Regions from separate parts of the Bradyrhizobium sp. GW821-FHT13H05 genome, predicted to be linked through region 1. Evidence: riboswitches for the same ligand, from Rfam matches in the RefSeq annotation. Region 1 holds a riboswitch; the other holds the start of a gene.
The links. A riboswitch is a leader RNA that binds a small molecule or an ion and turns the genes downstream of it on or off. The one in region 1 is predicted to bind S-adenosylmethionine.
Positions count from the first base shown of each region.

Region 1 (9,406 bases):
CCTCAACAACCTGTTCGGCGCGCTCGACCGCGCCGTTCCCGGCCTCGGCAAGGTCATCAAGCAGAATGCCAATGCGGGACTTGCCGCCGGCATCAATTCGATCGGCACCGAGAGCACGCTCGAGGGCAAGAAGGCCCGCAGCTTCCCGCTGAAGTTCGTCGACGGTGCCGTGCTGCTCGGCCCGGTGAAGGTCGGACAGATCCCGCCGTTGTATTGATTGCCGTAGCCCAGATGGCGCGCAGCGAAATCCGGGACAGCGCCAGCCGCATCGAAGAACCCCGGATTACGCGGAGCCTGTCATCGGGCGGCGCTGCGCGCCGACCCGTTGGCTCCATCCGGGCTACGGACGCGCGTCACGGACCCTTCGCCGGATCGTGATTGCACGCCGGGAATGCGAAGCCACGATATCCGCTCTCTCTCCATGTCGGCCGCACGATGAGGCGGCCTGCCCAGGCAGGAGAGAATATCATGACCAAGTCAAAACTGTTCATTGCCGCCATAGCCGTATCGAGCGCGCTTGCGACGCCGGCGCTCGCGCAGTGGCAATGGCAGTCGCAGGAGCCAGCCGCATACGCCTCGATGTATCCGAATGGCGATCGCAACCTCGCGAGCCCCGCGACGCGGGATACGATGGCGTCGGTGCCGTCGGCGAAGTCACCGCGCCCCACGGTGATGCGTGCGACCAAGGGCAAATAACCTCCATCCTCCGCTTGCCCGTCGCGAAGTTGAGCCCGGTCATGCCCCGGCCGGGCTCAATGCGCGTTGCCTTGGACAAGAGCGACAATCGCGCATGCGGATTGGTCCAGCAGCGCAAATATTCCGAACATCGTCGTCAGGAAAACGTGATGCAGAAAGCCAGCGTCGCCGAGAATAACCGCAGCCGCATTCAAATCACTCCACACCAGGGAAGCATGCAAGCGCCAGACGAGGCGCGACGGATCGGACCAGCTTCCCAAGAGGAGGGAGGTTCACGTGCGGATCATCAACTACGGACTGATGCTGGGCATGCTCGCTGCCTGTTCGGGACAGGCGCGTGCCGACGACAATGTCGCAACCGAAATCCAGTCGCTGAAGGCCAAGCTGAAAGAGCTGCAGCAGCGCGTGGATTCGGAGGCGCGCAAGACGCGACAGGTTGAGGCGCAAGCGAAGGCCGCGCCAATGCCGGCAACCTACAAGGCATTGCCTGTCGATCCGTGTGCGGCCGGCAAGGTCTGCTACAAGGGCGTCACGCTGACATTCGGCGGCTGGGTCGATCTCACCGGCATCTACCGCTCGCGCAATCTCGCGTCCGACACCGGATCAATCTACAACGCCATCCCCTATCCGCAGAGCCGGAATTACTATTTTCCGGAGACGCGTTTCTCCGCGCGCCAGAGCCGGTTCTCGGTTCTGGCCGAGGGCAACGTCGACGCCGACACGCATCTCGCGGGCTATGGCGAGATCGATTTCGAAGGCGCGGCGCAGACGGCGAATTCGGTCACGACCAATTCGTTCAATCCGCGCATGCGGCAGCTCAGCCTCGAAGTGGACCGAACCGATCTCGGCCTTCATGTCCTGGCGGGACAATCATGGTCGCTGAACACGCCGATGAAGGCCGGGATCGATCCGCGCGGCATCGATGCGCCGGGCGTGATCGATTTCGAGCTCGTTCCCGGATTTCTCGCCGCGCGGCAACCGGGCCTTCGCGTCTGGCAGGATATCGGACCGGAGTTCAAGATCGCTGCATCGGTCGAGAACGCGCAGACCTCCTTCTTCGGCGGCAACGTGCCGACCGTCGGCACGCCCGCGGTTGGGCCGCAGGGCGTGCTGAACCCAAACCTCCAGGTCAATTTGACTGGCCCCGGCGGCAGCTTCTTCAATAACCTCAACAATGTCAGCTTGAACCAGGTGCCCGACGTCACGGTGAAAGCGGCCTGGGATCCGCGGCTCGGGCCCACCAAGCTGCATGTCGAGGCGTGGGCGCTCTATCGCCAGCTGTTCGACCGCTTCAACAACGCCAACCACAGCTACGACACCGGAAGCTTCGGTGGGCACATTTTTGCCGAGCTGATTCCGAAGACGCTGGATCTCCAGCTCTATGGCGCACGCGGGGTGCTCGGTCGCTTCACGGCGTCGCCGTTTCCCGATGCCACGGTGGCACAGGATGGCACGATTCTTCCCTTGACGATCACGGCTGCCGCCGCCGGCCTGGTGTGGCACGCGACGCCGAGCCTTGATGTCTACTCTTATGCAGGTCTGGAAAGGGCCAAGGCGGCGTTTGCGAATGTCGGGACGGTGCCCTTCGGCTACGGCAATCCGCTCTACAACAACACCGGATGCTCCACCGAGAATTCGCCGGCTGCGACCTGCAACGGCAATACCAGGGAAGTCCGGCAGGTCACAGCTGGACTCTACGACACCATCTATCAGGGCAAATACGGCACGCTCAAAGCCGGCGTGCAGTATTCCTACACGCAACGCTTCGCCTTCGCCGGGGTCGGCGGTGCGCCGAAGACCGACGACAACATCGTCATGACGCAGATCCGCTACTATCCGTTCTAGTCATGAGGTGCCGTAGCCCGGATGGAGCGCAAGCGTAATCCGGGGTTCTTCAACGCGGCAAGCACCGTCCCGGATTGCGCTGCGCTCCATCCGGGCTACGCAGCCTTGTCCGCGCTACGTCGGCTTACGGCTTCTTCAGCGCCGCGTGCGGCCGGCCGAAGTCGGGCGCGGCCGAATCCTGGCCGATCTCAACGATGCCGCGGCGGATGGCACGGGTGCGGGTGAAGTGGTCGAACAGCGCCTCGCCGTCGCCGCGGCGGATCGCGCGGGTGAGCTTGGCGAGATCCTCGGTGAAGGTGCCGAGCATCTCCAGCACGGCTTCCTTGTTGGCGAGGAAGACGTCGCGCCACATCGTCGGATCGGACGCCGCGATGCGGGTGAAGTCGCGGAAACCGCCGGCGGAGAATTTTATCACCTCCGACTCCGTCACCTGCTGCAGCTCGTCGGCGGTGCCGACGATGGTGTAGGCGATCAGATGCGGCAGGTGGCTGGTGATCGCGAGCACGAGATCATGATGATCCGGCGTCATGACCTCGACCTTGGCGCCCATCGCCGCCCAGAAGGCGCGCAGGCGATCGGTGGCAGCCGCATCGACGCCTTCCGGCGGGGTGAGGATGCACCAGCGGTTGATGAAGAGCTCGGCGAAGCCGGAATCAGGGCCCGAATGCTCGGTGCCTGCGACGGGATGCGCCGGTACGAAATGGATGGTCTTCGGCAAATGCGGCGCCATGTCCCTGACGATCGCGCCCTTGACCGAACCGACATCGGAGACGATCGCGCCCGGCTTGAGATGTGCCGCAATCTCCTGCGCCACCGGTCCGCAGGCGCCGACGGGAATGCAGAGGATGACGAGATCGGCATCCTTCACCGCTTCCGCATTGGTCGCCACGACCTGATCGACGATGCCAAGCTCGAGCACCCGCGCCCGCGTCTTCTCCGAGCGCGCGGTGGTGACGATCTCGCCGGCCAAGCCCTGGAGCTTCGCAGCGCGCGCGATCGAGCCGCCGATCAGGCCGAAGCCGATCAGGGCGACGCGCTGGAAGTGCGGGTTCGCGCTCATTTGCCGGCCATGAAGTCACGCAAACCATCGACGACGAGGCGATTGGCCTCCTCGGTGCCGATGGTCATGCGCAGCGAATGATGCAGGCCGTAATTTTTCAACCCGCGCAGCACGAGCCCCCGCTTGGTCAGATAGGCATCGGCGTCGTCAGAGGTCTTGCCCTTCTCGGTCGGGAAGTGGATCAGCACGAAATTGGCGACGCTGGGCGTCACCTTCAGCCCGAGCTTGCCGATCTCCTCGGTGAGCCAGTTGCGCCAGGTCTCGGTGAACTGCTTCGACATCGCCTGGTGCGCGGTGTCCTCGATCGCGGCGACGGCGGCGTACATCGCCGGCGTCGACACGTTGAACGGACCGCGGATGCGGTTGACGGCGTCGATGATGTGCTCGGGGCCGAACATCCAGCCGATGCGGAGCGCGGCAAGGCCGTGGATCTTGGAGAAAGTGTGCGTCACCACCGTGTTCTCGGTGGTGGCGACCAGCTCGATTCCCATCTCGTAGTCGTTGCGCGAAACGTAATCGCAATAGGCGGCGTCCAGCACCAGCAGCACGTGCGAGGGCAGGCCGGCGCGCAGGCGCTTGACCTCGTCGAACGAAATATAGGTGCCGGTCGGATTGTTGGGGTTGGCGAGCCAGACCAGTTTTGTCTTCGGCGTCACTGCCTTGAGGATGGCGTCGACGTCGCAGGTCAGGTTGGTCTCCTGCGCGATCACGTTCTTGGCGCCCACCGCCATGGTCGCGATCGGGTAGACCAGGAAGCCGTGCGTGGTCGAGATCGCCTCGTCGCCATGGCTGAGATAGGTGTGGGCGAGCAGATTGAGGATCTCGTCCGAGCCGGCGCCGCAGATGATGCGGTTGGGGTCCAGCCCGAAGCTGCGGCCGATCGCTTCGCGCAGCACGCGCGAGGTGCCTTCCGGATAATCTTCGAGATGATCAGCCACGTTCTTGAAGGCCGCGATCGCCTTGGGCGAGGGACCGAACGGCGTCTCGTTGGCCGAGAGCTTGAACACCTTGCGGCCCGGCTCCGCCACCGGGCTCTTGCCGGGCGTGTAGGGCGCAATATCGAGAATGCCGGGATTCGGCACGGGGCGGGACATCTTCAACTCCGAAAGTAGCTTAAGCAGTACGCGATTTACGATTTTTGCCCGGTCGGGGCCACCGTATAGCGCGTTGCATGGCTGCCGACGAGGGCCGTGGAGCGCACCGAGGCCCCCGCCTCGATCAGGGCTGCCTTGATCTTGTCGATGCTGCTCGCGGCCGTGACCGAGACCAGCAGCGCCGCGCCGTCGAAGGCGGTATCGGGCACCGCCACGATCTCGGCGAGGGGCGACAGGGCGCGCGCAATCTCGGCATTCCAGCCGGAGACACGTACGCTGAAGGTCTCGACCTCCGTCACCAGGGCGCTGTCGGCGACGCGCGAGATCGCGAACACGGGCAGCGCGGCCGGATGGTCGGCGCGCTCGACGAAGGGCAGCCGCGCGATGATCTTCGGTGCGCCTTCCGCTTCCAGCTCCAGCCACCACGGCGTGCGGCTGGAGGTCGCCGAGACCAGCGCCAGATCGCCCTTGGATTTCGCCACCGCTTCGACCGCCGCCTGTGCGCTGAAATGCGCGACGTAAGGCACGGTGAAGCCGAAATGGAAGCGCACGGAATCGCGCATCGCCGGTTCGCTCACCGAGATGTCGGCGTGCACGGAGAACGGCGCCTGCACATAGGTGAAGGTCGAGATGATGACGCGCCAGATGCTCTCGACCGTGTCGAGCGGCAGGATGCCGCGATGACGCTGCACGATGTCGCGCATCATGGAGGCCTCGCGCGCCGGGCGGAACGCCGAGCCGACCTCCTGGGTCTGCTTCACCTGGATCAGGCGGTCGATGATGTCGCCGCGCTGCATCAGAAGGCGATGCATGCCCGCGTCGATCTCGTCGATCTCCTTGCGCAGTTCCTGGAGCGATGGTGGCGCGGGCGGACGTTGGGACATATCTGGCTGGAACTGTTCAGTGGCTGCGGGGAATGTCCTGATTAGGCAGTCAGGGCGGCGAAAGCAAAGAGAAATGACGGCCTTTTCGGCAGGCCGGACGGAGGCAGATCCGGTTCATCCGGGCCGCGACTTGACGAAAACCGCCCAAGACAGTAGGTTTTGCCTGTTCCGTGGTCATTTGAGCCGGCCGGCTTGCAGCCACGTTAAAAAACTCGCTAAACAGGCCGGGGACGTTTTCGATCCCGGCCGAACCTATCGTTCAGGCCGGGTTTTTCATGGCCTGATGTCAGTCGCGATCTGAAGTCTGATCGCAAATGAGGTCGATGGTCAGATGGTTGGCGTCAAGTCGATTCCGAGTCCCGCGATCAGTGCCGACGAGCGGTCGCATGAGGTCGATCATCCGAGTTCGCTCGTCGCGTATTTCGGTGCTGAGCAGCCGTTGCCGCTCGACTGCGGGGTCGATCTTTCGCCGTTCCAGATCGCCTACCAGACCTATGGCGAGCTCAATGCGGACCGCTCCAACGCCATCCTGATCTGCCATGCGCTGACGCTCGACCAGCACGTCGCCAATGTGCATCCGCTGACCGGCAAGCCGGGCTGGTGGGAAATCATGGTCGGCCCCGGCCGCCCGCTCGATACCGACAAGTACTTCATCATCTGCTCGAACGTGATCGGCGGCTGCATGGGTTCGACCGGCCCGGCCTCGACCAATCCGGCGACCGGCAAGGTGTGGGGGCTGGATTTCCCGATCATTACGATCCCCGACATGGTGCGGGCGCAGGCCATGCTGCTCGACCGCCTCGGCATCGACACGCTGCTCTGTGTCGTCGGGGGCTCGATGGGCGGCATGCAGGTGCTTCAATGGACCGCGGCCTATCCGCATCGCGTGTTCTCCGCGCTTCCGACCGCGTGCAGCACGCGACATTCGGCGCAAAACATCGCGTTCCACGAGCTCGGCCGGCAGGCGGTGATGGCCGATCCGGATTGGCATGGTGGGCGCTATGTCGATCAGGCGACGCATCCGCATCGCGGCCTCGCGGTGGCGCGGATGGCCGGGCATATCACCTATCTCTCGGACGCGGCGCTGCACCGCAAATTCGGACGGCGCATGCAGGACCGCGAGCTGCCGACCTTCTCGTTCGACGCCGACTTCCAGGTCGAGTCCTATCTGCGTTACCAGGGCTCGTCCTTCGTCGAGCGCTTCGACGCCAATTCCTATCTCTATCTGACCCGCGCGATGGACTATTTCGACATCGCCGGCGACCATGGCGGCGTGCTCGCGAAGGCGTTTGCGGGCATCCAGACCCGCTTCTGCGTGGTCTCCTTCACCAGCGACTGGCTGTTTCCGACCTCGGAATCGCGCGCGCTGGTGCATGCGCTCAATGCGTCGAGCGCACGGGTGTCGTTCGCCGAGATCGAGACCGATCGCGGCCACGACGCCTTCCTGCTCGACGTTCCCGAATTCTTCGATATCTCCCGCGCCTTCCTGGAATCGGCAGGCAAGGCACGCGGGCTCAGCAGCAAGGGTGGCTAGGATGTCAGTGCAGGAAGTGCTGCCGCTGGGCGGCCTTGCGTCGGAGCAGCCCGGCCAGTTTCGCGCCGACCATCGGTTGGTTGCGGAGATGGTCAAGCCGGGCTCGAAGGTGCTCGACGTCGGCTGCGGCGAGGGCGACCTGCTCCAGCTGCTGGAAACGCGCGGCATCGACGGCCGTGGCATCGAGCTGTCGCGCGAAGGCGTCAACCGCTGCGTGGCCAAGGGCCTTGCGGTGGTGCAGGGCGACGCCGACACCGACCTCGTGAATTACCCTGACGACGCCTTCGACTACGTAATCCTGTCGCAGACGCTGCAGGCGACGCGGCAGCCGAAGGTGGTGCTGGAGAATCTGCTGCGTATCGGCCGCCGCGCCATCGTCTCGTTCCCGAATTTCGGCTTCTGGAGGATGCGGCTGCAACTCCTGATCGGCGGCCACATGCCGCGCACGGAGAATCTGCCGGCAAGCTGGTACGACACCGCCAACATCCACTTCTGCACCATCAAGGACTTTGTCGAGCTCTGCGACGAAATCCACGTCAAGATGGAGCGCGCCGAGGCGCTCGATCTCTATGGCCGCCCGCTGCGGCTGCGGATGCCGTGGTGGGTGTGGAATCTGTTCGGCGAGCAGGGCGTGTTTCTGCTGACGCGCGGGCAGGGGAAGTAGTTTCTCGTCATTGCGATCGCAGCGGCCCGTAGCCCGGATGGAGCGCAGCGCAATCCGGGGCAGGTCGCGCCGCGTCTGGAGGAATCCCGGATTACGCTGCGCTCCATCCGGGCTACGCGATGGAGTGTTTGGCTAATGCGCCGCCAGGGACCTCGGATCGCGCACCGGCCACCGTCCCGCCTCCACCAGCGTCACGAACCGCTCCACCGTCTCGTTGAACAGCGCGGGCTCTTCGAGGTTGAGCACGTGGCCGGACTTCGGAAACATCGCGAGCCCTGCCGCCGGCAAATGCTTCTTCAAAAACAAACTCGCCCCGATGCACGGATCGTCTTCATCGCCGCAGATGATCAGTGCCGGTGTTGCCACGCCTTTGATCGCATCCGTCAGCGTGTAGATCGAGGGACGGCCGCCCTGGAAGCCGCGCATCGTATTCGCCGATCCCCTGGAATCGTGCCGCGCCAGCGCGGCGTAGAAATCGGCATGGCCGCGCGGGTCCTTCACCAGGAAGGGAATCCGGCTCGGCGCCTCGCGCGTGACTTTTGCCACTTCCGCGGCGCCGAGCATTTCGAACTGTTCGGCATTGGCGCGGCACTGCTTGCGCCAGGCGTCGAGATTCTCGAGCTCCGAGCCGGAGCCGACACCGGCCAGCGTCATCGACAGCGCATGCTGCGGCGCGTTCAATCCGATCTGGAGCGATGAGTATGCACCCATCGAGAGACCGACCAGATGGGCGCGCTCGATCCTGAGATGATCGAGTACGGCAAGCGCGTCGGTGTAGAAATGTGTGGAGGTGTAGACCTCGCCGGCAGGCACGTCAGACGGCGTGTAGCCGCGTGCGGAATAGGTGATGCAGCGGTGGCCGCGCGAGAAGTAACGCATCTGCGGCTCCCAATTGGTGTAGTCGGCCGCGAACTCGTGCAGAAAAATGATCGGCGTTCCCTGACCCGCCTCTTCGAAATAGATGCGGACGTCGTCCCTGGTCGTGGCGTGGGGCATTAACTGTTTCCCTCTCTTGAAGCCGTGCTTTGAGAATTGCAGTTAATGCTGTTGTCCGCAATGCGGCAGCGTCAGACCAGCATCGACACAAAATCATCGCAACAATTCCCCGAAGCGTTAATTCGCAGCGCCGCGCGGCGTCTTGTTCTCGCCACATCCGGACGCTTTACGGCCCGGCGGATGTCGGTCACCGCACGGGCCGATACGGAACTGGGGGTGTCAACGAAGGATGAAGAATGTTTGAGTTGTTTGCGTCTCGCCTGTCGCGTTGTGTTATCGCGCTGGCGCTCTTCTTCGCGGCGGTCGCCGCGTTCTCGTCTCCGGCCTCAGCGCGGCCGCATCATCGTCATAGCGCAGAGCGGCACGCTCACGCGCATCACGCCAGCGGATATCATCATTACCGCCACCATGGACGTAGCTCGCGCTTCGAGCGCAGCGCGGCGCAGTTGCAGGCCGGCGGATTCATGAACACGCAGGCCAGCTACGATCCGAACGCCAATAGCGGCGGCATGGGTGACATGCGCTACACGGGCGGCGGAGACATGAGCAGCGGAGACATGGGCTTCGGCGGAAACATGAGCCGTGCTGGCAATATGAGCCGCGCCGGTAAGATGAGCTACGCTGTCAACAAGA
Region 1 covers NZ_JBXAPO010000008.1:276,458-285,863, reverse strand. The annotation lists gene AC1RR3_RS24710 (DUF2125 domain-containing protein) at 1-217, shown strand, start outside; gene AC1RR3_RS24705 (hypothetical protein) at 469-696, shown strand; gene AC1RR3_RS24700 (hypothetical protein) at 973-2,541, shown strand; gene AC1RR3_RS24695 (prephenate/arogenate dehydrogenase family protein) at 2,666-3,601, opposite strand; gene hisC (histidinol-phosphate transaminase) at 3,598-4,695, opposite strand; gene AC1RR3_RS24685 (chorismate mutase) at 4,731-5,579, opposite strand; SAM riboswitch at 5,740-5,819, shown strand; gene metX (homoserine O-acetyltransferase MetX) at 5,911-7,113, shown strand; gene metW (methionine biosynthesis protein MetW) at 7,115-7,777, shown strand; gene AC1RR3_RS24670 (alpha/beta fold hydrolase) at 7,910-8,773, opposite strand; gene AC1RR3_RS24665 (TIGR02594 family protein) at 9,010-9,406, shown strand, end outside.

Region 2 (9,406 bases), on a different contig from region 1:
CCCGAATTCGCGGAGAAGTACACCCCCTAAAGAAGACACCCTTATGTGATCCGGCCGCTTTGCGAGACGACGGCCGGACCGGTACACTCCTTATCAACGGCGCGATTTGCGGAAGGGTTTTTAGGCCCCGATGACCATTGCCGACCAAGTGACGGGAACGCCAATCGCGGGAACCGCCGGTGCCAAGTCCGCGGAGGCCAGGCCTGTGGAGGCGAAGCCGCGCGCCGCCGCACCCGCCATCTCGCTGCCCGCCATCGGCGAGCGCGAGCTCCGGCTCGACCTGTTCCGCGGCCTCGCATTGTGGCTGATCTTCATCGACCATCTGCCGCCGAGCCTGCTGACCTGGTTCACGATCCGCAATTACGGCTTCAGCGACGCCACCGAGATCTTCATCTTCATCTCCGGCTACACTGCCGCCTTCGTCTACGGCCGCGCGATGCTGGAGAGCGGCGTCGTCATCGCCACCGCGCGCATCCTGCGGCGGGTCTGGCAGATCTATGTCGCGCACGTCTTCCTGTTCACGATCTTCCTCGCTGAAATCTCCTACGTCGCGACCAGTTTCGAGAACCCGCTCTACACCGAAGAGATGGGCATCATGGACTTCCTCAAGCAGCCCGACGTCACCATCGTGCAGGCGCTGCTGCTGCGCTTCCGTCCCGTCAACATGGACGTGCTGCCGCTGTATATCGTTTTGATGCTGGCGCTGCCCGTGATCCTGTGGTCGATGAAGTGGAAGCCCGACCTCACGCTCGCTTTGTCCGCCGCGCTCTACGTAGTGACCTGGGAATACGACCTCTATTTCTCCGCCTATCCGAACGGCTTCTGGGCGTTCAATCCGCTGGCCTGGCAATTGCTTTTCGTCTTCGGTGCATGGTGTGCGCTCGGAGGTGCGCGGCGCATGTCGCGTATTCTGGCTTCACCGGTGACGATGTGGATATCGATCGCCTATATCGTGGCGGCGTTCTATGTCACGCTGACCTGGTACGTGCCGCAGCTGTCCCATCTGATGCCGAAGCGGCTCGAGCAGTGGATGTATCCGATCGACAAGACCGACCTCGACGTGCTGCGCTTCACGCATTTCCTGGCGTTGGCCGCGCTCACCGTGCGCTTCCTGCCGCGGGACTGGCCGGGCCTGAAATCGCCCTGGCTGCGGCCGCTGATCCTGTGCGGCTCCCACTCCCTGGAGATATTCTGCCTCGGCGTCTTCCTCGCCTTCGCCGGTCATTTCATCCTGGCCGAAGTCTCCGGCGGCGCCGCCATGCATGCGGTGATTAGCCTCTCCGGAATCCTGATCATGTGGGGCGTTGCGTGGGTGATTTCGTGGTACAAGCGCGTAGCTGACAAGAGCGGTGCGAAAACCAAGAACGCCGTCGGCAACGCCGATCTGGCGGGAGGGGGCTGATGAAGGCGAAGGTTCTCCTGAGCCTGGTCCTGCTATGCGGTAGCCTCGCCGCGCCTGCGGCGCGTGCGGGCGATGCTGCGCCTGCGGCTCCCGCAACGCCCCCCGCCTGCGAATTGCCGGCCTATCTGCTCAGCAGCGAGAGCCAGCTTCCCAAGGTCGGCGAGGCCATCAAATCAGGCAAACCGCTCGAAATCCTGGTCATTGGCAGCCGTTCGACCACGATTCCGTCCTCCGAGGACGCTTCCTATCCGGCGCGCATGCAGGCCATCCTGAAGGACAAGCTGCCGCCGCAGGAGCCGGTGCACGTCTCCGTAGAAATACAGAGCAAGAAGACGGCAGAGGAGGCCGCCGCCACCTTCGTTAAGCTGATGGAAGCAAAAAGGCCTACTTTGGTCATCTGGCAGACCGGGACCGTGGATGCTATCCGAGCCATCGATCCCGATGATTTTCGCGGCGCGGTGACCGAAGGGGTTTCCGCATTGCAAAATGCAGGGGCTGACGTCGTGTTGATGAACTTGCAGTACAGCCCGCGTACCGAAACCATGATCTCGGTGCCGCCTTATCTCGACAATATGCGGGTGGTGGCCCAGGAGCATGACGTCCCGCTGTTCGATCGTTTCGCGATCATGCGGCAGTGGAATGATCAGGGTCAGTTCGACCTGTTCAGCCCGTCCCGCGGGCCTGAGCTGGCGAAGCAGGTCCATGATTGCCTTGGCCGGGCGTTGGCACAGTTCGTGATTGACGCCGCCCATCTGGGTCCGGCCCAGCAGCAAAATTGAGGTCTAGCGTTAATGAGTTCTTTCCGCCCTTTTTGCCTGATGGCATGGATGGCTGCGCCTGCCGCGGCTCTGCTGCTGTTGTTGACGCCGGTGTCGCAGTCGCGTGCGCAGGCACAGGCCGCGCAGGCTACGCCCGCACCCGCACAGGCCGCTAATCCCGCGCCTGCATCGCCCTCCCAGACCACCGTTGCCGCGACGTCCCCCGAACAGCGCGGCATCACCGCGCGCGCGATCGACAAGGTGAGGCAGGTCGCAGAATCCGCCGGCGACATCTTCAGCCGCGTGCCGTGCCTGGCGCCGAAGGGCGGCTCGAAGACGATGGGTTCGCTGCCGCATGTCGCGAACAAGCTCGTCGCCGGCAAGCCCGTCGTGATCGTCGCGTTCGGATCGTCCTCGACCGCGGGCTACGGCGCGAGCTCACCGGAATTCAACTATCCGAACCGTCTTGCTGCGCAGCTGCGCCGGAAATATCCGACCGCCGACATCACCATCATCAATGCCGGCGTCGGCGGCGAGGACGCGCCCGAGATGATGAAGCGCCTCCAGAAGGAGGTGATCGACGTGCACCCGGATCTCGTGATCTGGCAGGTCGGCACCAACGCCGTGCTGCGCAACCTCGATCCCGGCGACACCGCCAAGATGGTCGAGGACGGCATCGCCAGCATCCAGGCCGCCGGCGGTGCCGACATCGTGCTGGTCGATCCGCAATATTCGCCGGCCGTCAACCAGCGCAAGGAGAGCGCCGGCAAGATGGTGAAGCTGCTCGGCAAGGTCGCCGAGCTCCGTCACGTCGGCATCTTCCCGCGCTTCGAGGTGATGCGCGACTGGCACGAGAACCAATCGATCCCGGTCGAGAGCTTCGTCATCTCCGACGGCCTGCACATGAACGACTGGGGCTATGCCTGCTTCGCCCAGCTGCTCGGCGACGACATCATCCGCTCCGTCGGCCAGATCAAGCTGGGTGTGAACGTGCCGGGCGATGTGCGGACGTACCGGCCGATGTAGTTCGGTGCCGTAGGGTGGGTCAGGCGAAGCCGTAACCCACCATGCATCAACGACTGCCGAACGAAGTAGGTGGATTACGCCAGCGGACTGCGCTTCGCGCAGCCGCGGGCTAATCACCCTACGATTCAAACTCACGCCTTCTCCAGCGCCGCCGTCAGATCCTCGATCAGATCGTCGGCATGCTCGAGCCCCGCCGAGAAGCGAATGAACCCCTCGCTGATCCCGAGCGCGGCGCGGTCTTCCGGCTTCAGACGCTGATGCGTCGTCGTCGCCGGATGCGTGACGAGACTCTTGGCGTCGCCGAGATTGTTCGAGATCTTCGCAAGCTTCAGCTCATTGAGCACGCGGAACGCGCCTTGCTTGCCGCCCTTCACCTCGAAGCCGACCAGCGTCGAGCCGCCGCGCATCTGCTTCTTCACCAGCGCTGCCTGCGGATGATCGGCGCGGCCGGGATAGACCAGCCGCGAGATCTTGGGATGGTCCGCCAATACGTCGGCGATCCGTCCCGCCGTCTCTGTCTGCGCGCGCACGCGCACGCCGAGCGTCTCGAGGCCCTTGAGCAAAACCCAGGCGTTGAACGGCGAGATCGACGGGCCGGTCTGGCGCATGAAGTTGTGCAGGTGCTCGGCGATGAAGGCTTCCGATGACAGGATGATGCCGCCGAGACAGCGGCCCTGGCCGTCGATGTGCTTGGTCGCGGAATAAACCACGACGTCCGCGCCGAGCGCGAGCGGGCTCTGCCAGATCGGCGTCGCGAACACGTTGTCGACGACGAGCCGCGCGCCGCCGCTATGCGCGATCTCGGCAATCCCGGGAATGTCGAGCACGTCGAGCGTCGGATTGGTCGGGCTCTCCAGGAAGAACGTCTTGGTGTTGGGCTTGAGCGCACGCTGCCACCGGTCGAGGTCGGAGCCGTCGACCAGCGTGGTCTCGATGCCGTAGCGTGGCAGCAGATCCTGAATGACGTAGAGACACGAGCCGAACAGGGCGCGAGATGCCACGACGTGATCGCCGGCCTTGAGCGGCGCGAGGATTGCGGTCGTCACCGCGGCCATCCCGGTTGCGGCCGAGCGGGCCGCTTCGGCGCCTTCGAGCTCGATCATGCGGCGCTCGAACATCGAGATGGTCGGATTGGAGTAGCGCGAATAGATGAAGCCGGGGTCCTCGCCCTTGAACCGCGCCTCACACTCCTCGGCGCTGTTGTAGACGTAGCCCTGGGTCAAAAACAGCGCCTCCGACGTCTCGCCATATTGCGAGCGCAGGGTGCCGGAATGGACCAGGCGGGTTTCGGGACGATATTGCGCGGTGGGCGCCGGGGACTTCGACATAGGACCTCCTCAAGTGACCATCGAAAATGGTCACAAAAAAACCGGCCTGGATAAAACCACGGGCCGGGATCACAGAGGTCCCCGGCCTGTTTAGCGACTTATTTAACGTGGCTGCAAGCCGGCCGGCTCAAATCACCACGGGATAAGTGATGCTCATATTCCGCAATGGCCTTTCCGTCAAGGCGTCCATCGGATAGCCGTAAAAGACTAGTATTTCCTGTATGTCCGGATGCATTTGACCCCTGACGAGGACCCCCGGTTGAGCTTCACGATCGCCGCCGACGCCAATGGTATCCTGCCCGACCGCATGATCGCGGCGATGGCGGAGGCAGGCCTCATCCTGCCCGCCTACGACTTCGTCGAGAGCCAGATCCAGCCGGCGAGCCTCGACCTGCGTCTCGGCGACATCGCCTATCGTGTGCGTGCCAGCTTCCTGCCCGGCCCCGGCGCCACCGTCGCCGAACGCATCGACGAATTGAAGCTGCATGAGTTCAGCCTCGCCGACGGTGCGGTGCTGGAGACCAACTGCGTCTACATCGTGCCGTTGCTTGAGAGCCTGGCGCTGCCGCCGGAGATCGTCGCGGCCGCAAACCCCAAAAGCTCCACCGGCCGGCTCGACGTCTTCACCCGCGTCATCGCCGACGGCACCCGCCGCTTCGACATGATCGGCGCCGGCTATCACGGCCCGCTCTATGCCGAGATCAGCCCGAAGACGTTTCCGGTGCTGGTGCGCGAGGGCTCGCGGCTGTCGCAGGTGCGCTTCCGCACCGGCGACGCCATCCTCAATTCCGACGAGCTCGACGCCTTGCATGCGGCCGAGCGTCTCGTCGACATCGACGATGCCGATCTCTCGGGCGGCGTCGCCGTCTCCGTCGATCTCTCCGGCGAGAAGGCGAGCGGCTTCGTCGGCTACCGCGCCAAGCGCCACACCGGCGTCGTCGACGTCGATCGCCGCTCCGGCTATGCGGTCGAAGATTTCTGGGAGCCGATGTCGGCGCGTCCCGACGGCAGCCTGATCCTCGATCCCGGCGAGTTCTACATCCTTGCTTCGAAAGAGGCCGTGCAGGTGCCGCCCGATTACGCCGCGGAGATGGTGCCGTTCGATCCGCTGGTCGGCGAATTCCGCGTGCACTATGCCGGATTCTTCGATCCCGGCTTCGGCTATGCCGGCGCCGGCGGGCAGGGATCGCGCGCCGTGCTGGAAGTGCGCTCGCGCGAGGTGCCGTTCATCCTCGAGCACGGCCAGATCGTCGGTCGCCTCGTCTACGAAAAGATGCTGGCGCGTCCCGACGCGATGTACGGTCAGCGCATCGGCTCGAACTACCAGGCGCAAGGGTTGAAGCTGAGCAAGCATTTCCGGGTGTAGCCACACACTCCGCTGTCATTCCCCGCGAAAGCGGGGAATCCAGTACGCCGCGGCCCTTCGATTCAATCACTTCCGTCTCGGAATACTGGATCGCCCGCCTTCGCGGGCGATGACAACCAATGTGTGGCGTGTTGCGCCGTCCCATCCGCGATGACACACTCCCGCAAAACAACAAGCCGGGAGCGAACATGACTGCCGCAGCTGACACCGCGCAGGAAGCCCAATGGAAGCGCTGGCGCGCGGTCGCCGACCTCTATCACGCTTACTTCACCGGCCTCATCCTCACCGTCGTCACCCGCCGCGGCACGCCCGATGCCGCCGAGTTCGTCTTCCGCGTGTTTCGCCGCCAGCAGCAGGAGCGTTTCCTGCCGGGACTGGAAAAGCTCGGCCTCAGCCATCTGCCGCCGGCGGTCGCTGCTGCGCAGTACCACTATCTCTCCAACTGGATCGGCGGCGTGCATGTCGAGTACATGCATGAGAGCGACGTCAAGGCGTGGATCCGCTATCCGCCGCCGCGCTGGATCTGGAAGGGCACCGCGATCTGCGGCGTGCCGGGCGAGGTGAGCCGCGCGATGCTGCGCGGCTGGCACGCCAATAATGGCGTCGCGCTCGGCGATACCAGGCTCGGCTTCGTCTGCACCAAGCAGAGTGTCGACGGCCAGGACGGGCTCGAAGGCTACTATCATCAATACGACCATCCGCTCGAGATCGACCAGCGGCTGGTGTTCGCACGGCATCTGGAGGCGCCGCTGTTCGATGCCAAGACCGCGCCGGCATTGCCTGTTGCGAGCTGGCCGAAACCGCGCCTTGAAAAAGCCTATCGCAACTACGCGATGGAATATGTCCGCACCGCCGCGCCCGTGCTGGTGCAGCTGTTCGGACCTGAGGATGCCGGCTATCTCCTGCATCTCACCGGCAAGCTGATCGGCATGCAATATTTTGATGAAGTCGCCACTGCCTTGTCAGCGACTCGTGGTGGCGCGATCGAGTTCGCATCGTTCCTCGACTCGCTATTCGCCGCGCAGGACGATGTGGCCGAGATCACAAAGTCCGAAGGCACGTTCGAGATCCGACAGCAGAGCTGGAAGCTGATGGAAGATGTGTCCGACTATCACCACGCCTGCGCAAAAGTGCTGGAAGGATTGTTCGAAGGCCTCGCTGCCGGATGCGGTCGGCACATCAGCGTGCACCTGCGTCCGACGGCGGGCGGGCGGCCGCCGCTGCTGTGGACGATCGGTTAATTCCACCCACTGAAATGCGCTGCCGCAGGGCACGCCTGCACCCGGCGCAGGAGGAATCGGCAATTGCCGTGCTAACAAGCTCTCGCCGCGCGCTTCGCGCGATGAAATTCATTGGCACACCAAGTGATTGCTGCGCTGCAAATGGCGCTTCTGCCCGGGAGAGGACATGTCCGACATCGCCGAAATCCCGGTCGATGAACAAGAGCGTCCGCTGCCGTCGCCCCCGCGTCCGGTGAAAAGCGCGCTGACGGACGGGCCGATCCTGCGCACGCTGCTGGGGCTTGCCTGGCCGAACGTGATCGCGCTCTCGGCCGGCACCTGCGTGGTGATCGCGGAGACCTCCTATATCGGCCGGCTCGGCGTCGAGGCGCTGGCCGCGATGGCGCTGGTGTTTCCGACAGTGATCCTGACCATGACGATGTCGGGCGGCGCCATGGGCGGCGCGGTGGCCTCCGCCATCGCGCGTGCGCTCGGCGCCGGCGATCGCGAGCGCGCCGGCACGCTTGCCATGCATGCGCTCTTGATCGGCATCACCTTCGGCCTCGTCTTCATGTTGGGCATGCTGATCTTCGGGCCAAAAGTGCTCGAGATGCTCGGCGGCCGCGGCGATGTGCTGACGCATGCGATCGCCTACACGCAGGTGTTTTTCGGCGGTGCCGTGCTGCCCTGGCTGCTCAACACCATGGCGGGCGTGCTGCGCGGCACCGGCAACATGAAGCTGCCGTCGCTGTTGATCCTCAACTCCGCAGTCTGGCAGATCGTGCTCGGCGGCACGCTTGGGCTCGGGCTCGGACCCATGCCGCAGCTCGGCATGCGCGGCGTCGCCGCCGGCGCGCTGACCGCCTATTCCATGAACATCTGCGTGATGGGCTGGTACCTGTTCTCCGGCCGCGCCCGGGTCGTGCCAAAACTGCGCGGATTGCGCATCCAATGGGCGATGTTCTTCGACATCCTGAAAGTGGGCGCGATCGCCTGCTTCTCGCCGCTGCAATCGGTGCTGACGATCTCGATCTTCACCCACATGCTGGCCAAGTTCGGCACCGCAATCCTCGCCGGCTACGGCATCGGCGCGCGGCTCGAATTTTTGCTGACCTCGATCGCGTTCTCGTTCGGCATCGCCTCCGTGCCGATGGTCGGCATGGCGATCGGCGCTGGCCGCATTGCGCGCGCCCGGCGCATCGCCTGGATCGCAGGCGCGAGCGCCTTCGTTGCCGTCGGTGCGCCGGCATGCCTGGTCGCGGCCTTCCCCGATCTGTGGGTCAATATTTTTACAGACAGCGCGACGGTGCGCGCCACCAGCCACCAATATCTGTCGACGGTGGCGCCGTTCTACGCCTTCATCGGGCTTGCCTCGACGATGTACTTCTCCTCGCAAGGGGCGGCCAAGGTGATCGGCCCGGTGCTGGCGCAGACCGCGCGGCTGATCTACATCGCGACGATCGGCTGGTGGCTGTCGACGCATGAGGCGACCGCGCAGAGCTTCTTCTGGCTGGCCGCAAGCTCGATGGTCATGCTCGGCCTGCTCTCCTGCTCCAGCGTGGTGCTGACGCGCTGGGGACCGCGCGAGCGCAAGCCCGCGATCCGGCCGGCTCTGTCGGCGGCGGCGGATTAGGCGCGCTTGCCGGATTTTTGTTTCTGAATATTTCCATCAGCCACCTGGCAATGCCGGGTAACCACGACTGCCCTTTGCCGAAGGCTCCGCGCCAGCTCCTGGGAAGAACGTCGCGTCGAGTTCACCAGAAGCACGGAAAGGCATCATGACCTCGATTTCGGCGCTCTCCTCCCACCACCATCACGCATCGCCGTTGCAGCGATTGCAGGATGAACTGCAAACGGAAGTCAGTTCCGGCACGATCGATTCGTCCGATCAGTCGGCACTGTCGTCCGCGCTCAGCGACATCGACTCCGCCTTGCAATCGAGCAGCGCGAGCGATCAATCCAGCGGTAGCGGATCGTCGGCTGACGCGTTCAAGTCCAGGATCGACGATCTCATCCAGAAGGAAGTTTCGGACGGCAAGCTGACCGACCAGCAGGCCACCGAGCTGCAAGGCATCTTCAAGTCGGCGTTTGCGCAGGGACCGGGTGGGGCAGGTGGTCCGGGTGGAGCAGGCGGACCGCCGCCCGGCGGGCCTCCTCCGGCCAACGCCACGGACAGTTCGTCAAGCGGCAATTCGGTGGTCGACATGCTTCAGCAATTCCTGGATTCGCTGAAGGGCCTGCTCACGGATTCGACCTCGTCCAGCACGACGGGATCGAGCGACACGACGAGTGCAAGCGATTCGTCT
Region 2 covers NZ_JBXAPO010000009.1:270,631-280,036, reverse strand. The annotation lists gene AC1RR3_RS26260 (OpgC domain-containing protein) at 131-1,402, shown strand; gene AC1RR3_RS26255 (SGNH/GDSL hydrolase family protein) at 1,402-2,181, shown strand; gene AC1RR3_RS26250 (SGNH/GDSL hydrolase family protein) at 2,194-3,186, shown strand; gene AC1RR3_RS26245 (O-succinylhomoserine sulfhydrylase) at 3,318-4,514, opposite strand; SAM riboswitch at 4,584-4,663, opposite strand; gene AC1RR3_RS26240 (2'-deoxycytidine 5'-triphosphate deaminase) at 4,744-5,880, shown strand; gene AC1RR3_RS26235 (hypothetical protein) at 6,069-7,121, shown strand; gene AC1RR3_RS26230 (MATE family efflux transporter) at 7,288-8,733, shown strand; gene AC1RR3_RS26225 (hypothetical protein) at 8,879-9,406, shown strand, end outside.
Region 2: it holds a riboswitch for S-adenosylmethionine, as region 1 does, so the genes downstream of both, AC1RR3_RS26245 (O-succinylhomoserine sulfhydrylase) here and metX (homoserine O-acetyltransferase MetX) in region 1, are expected to answer to the same signal.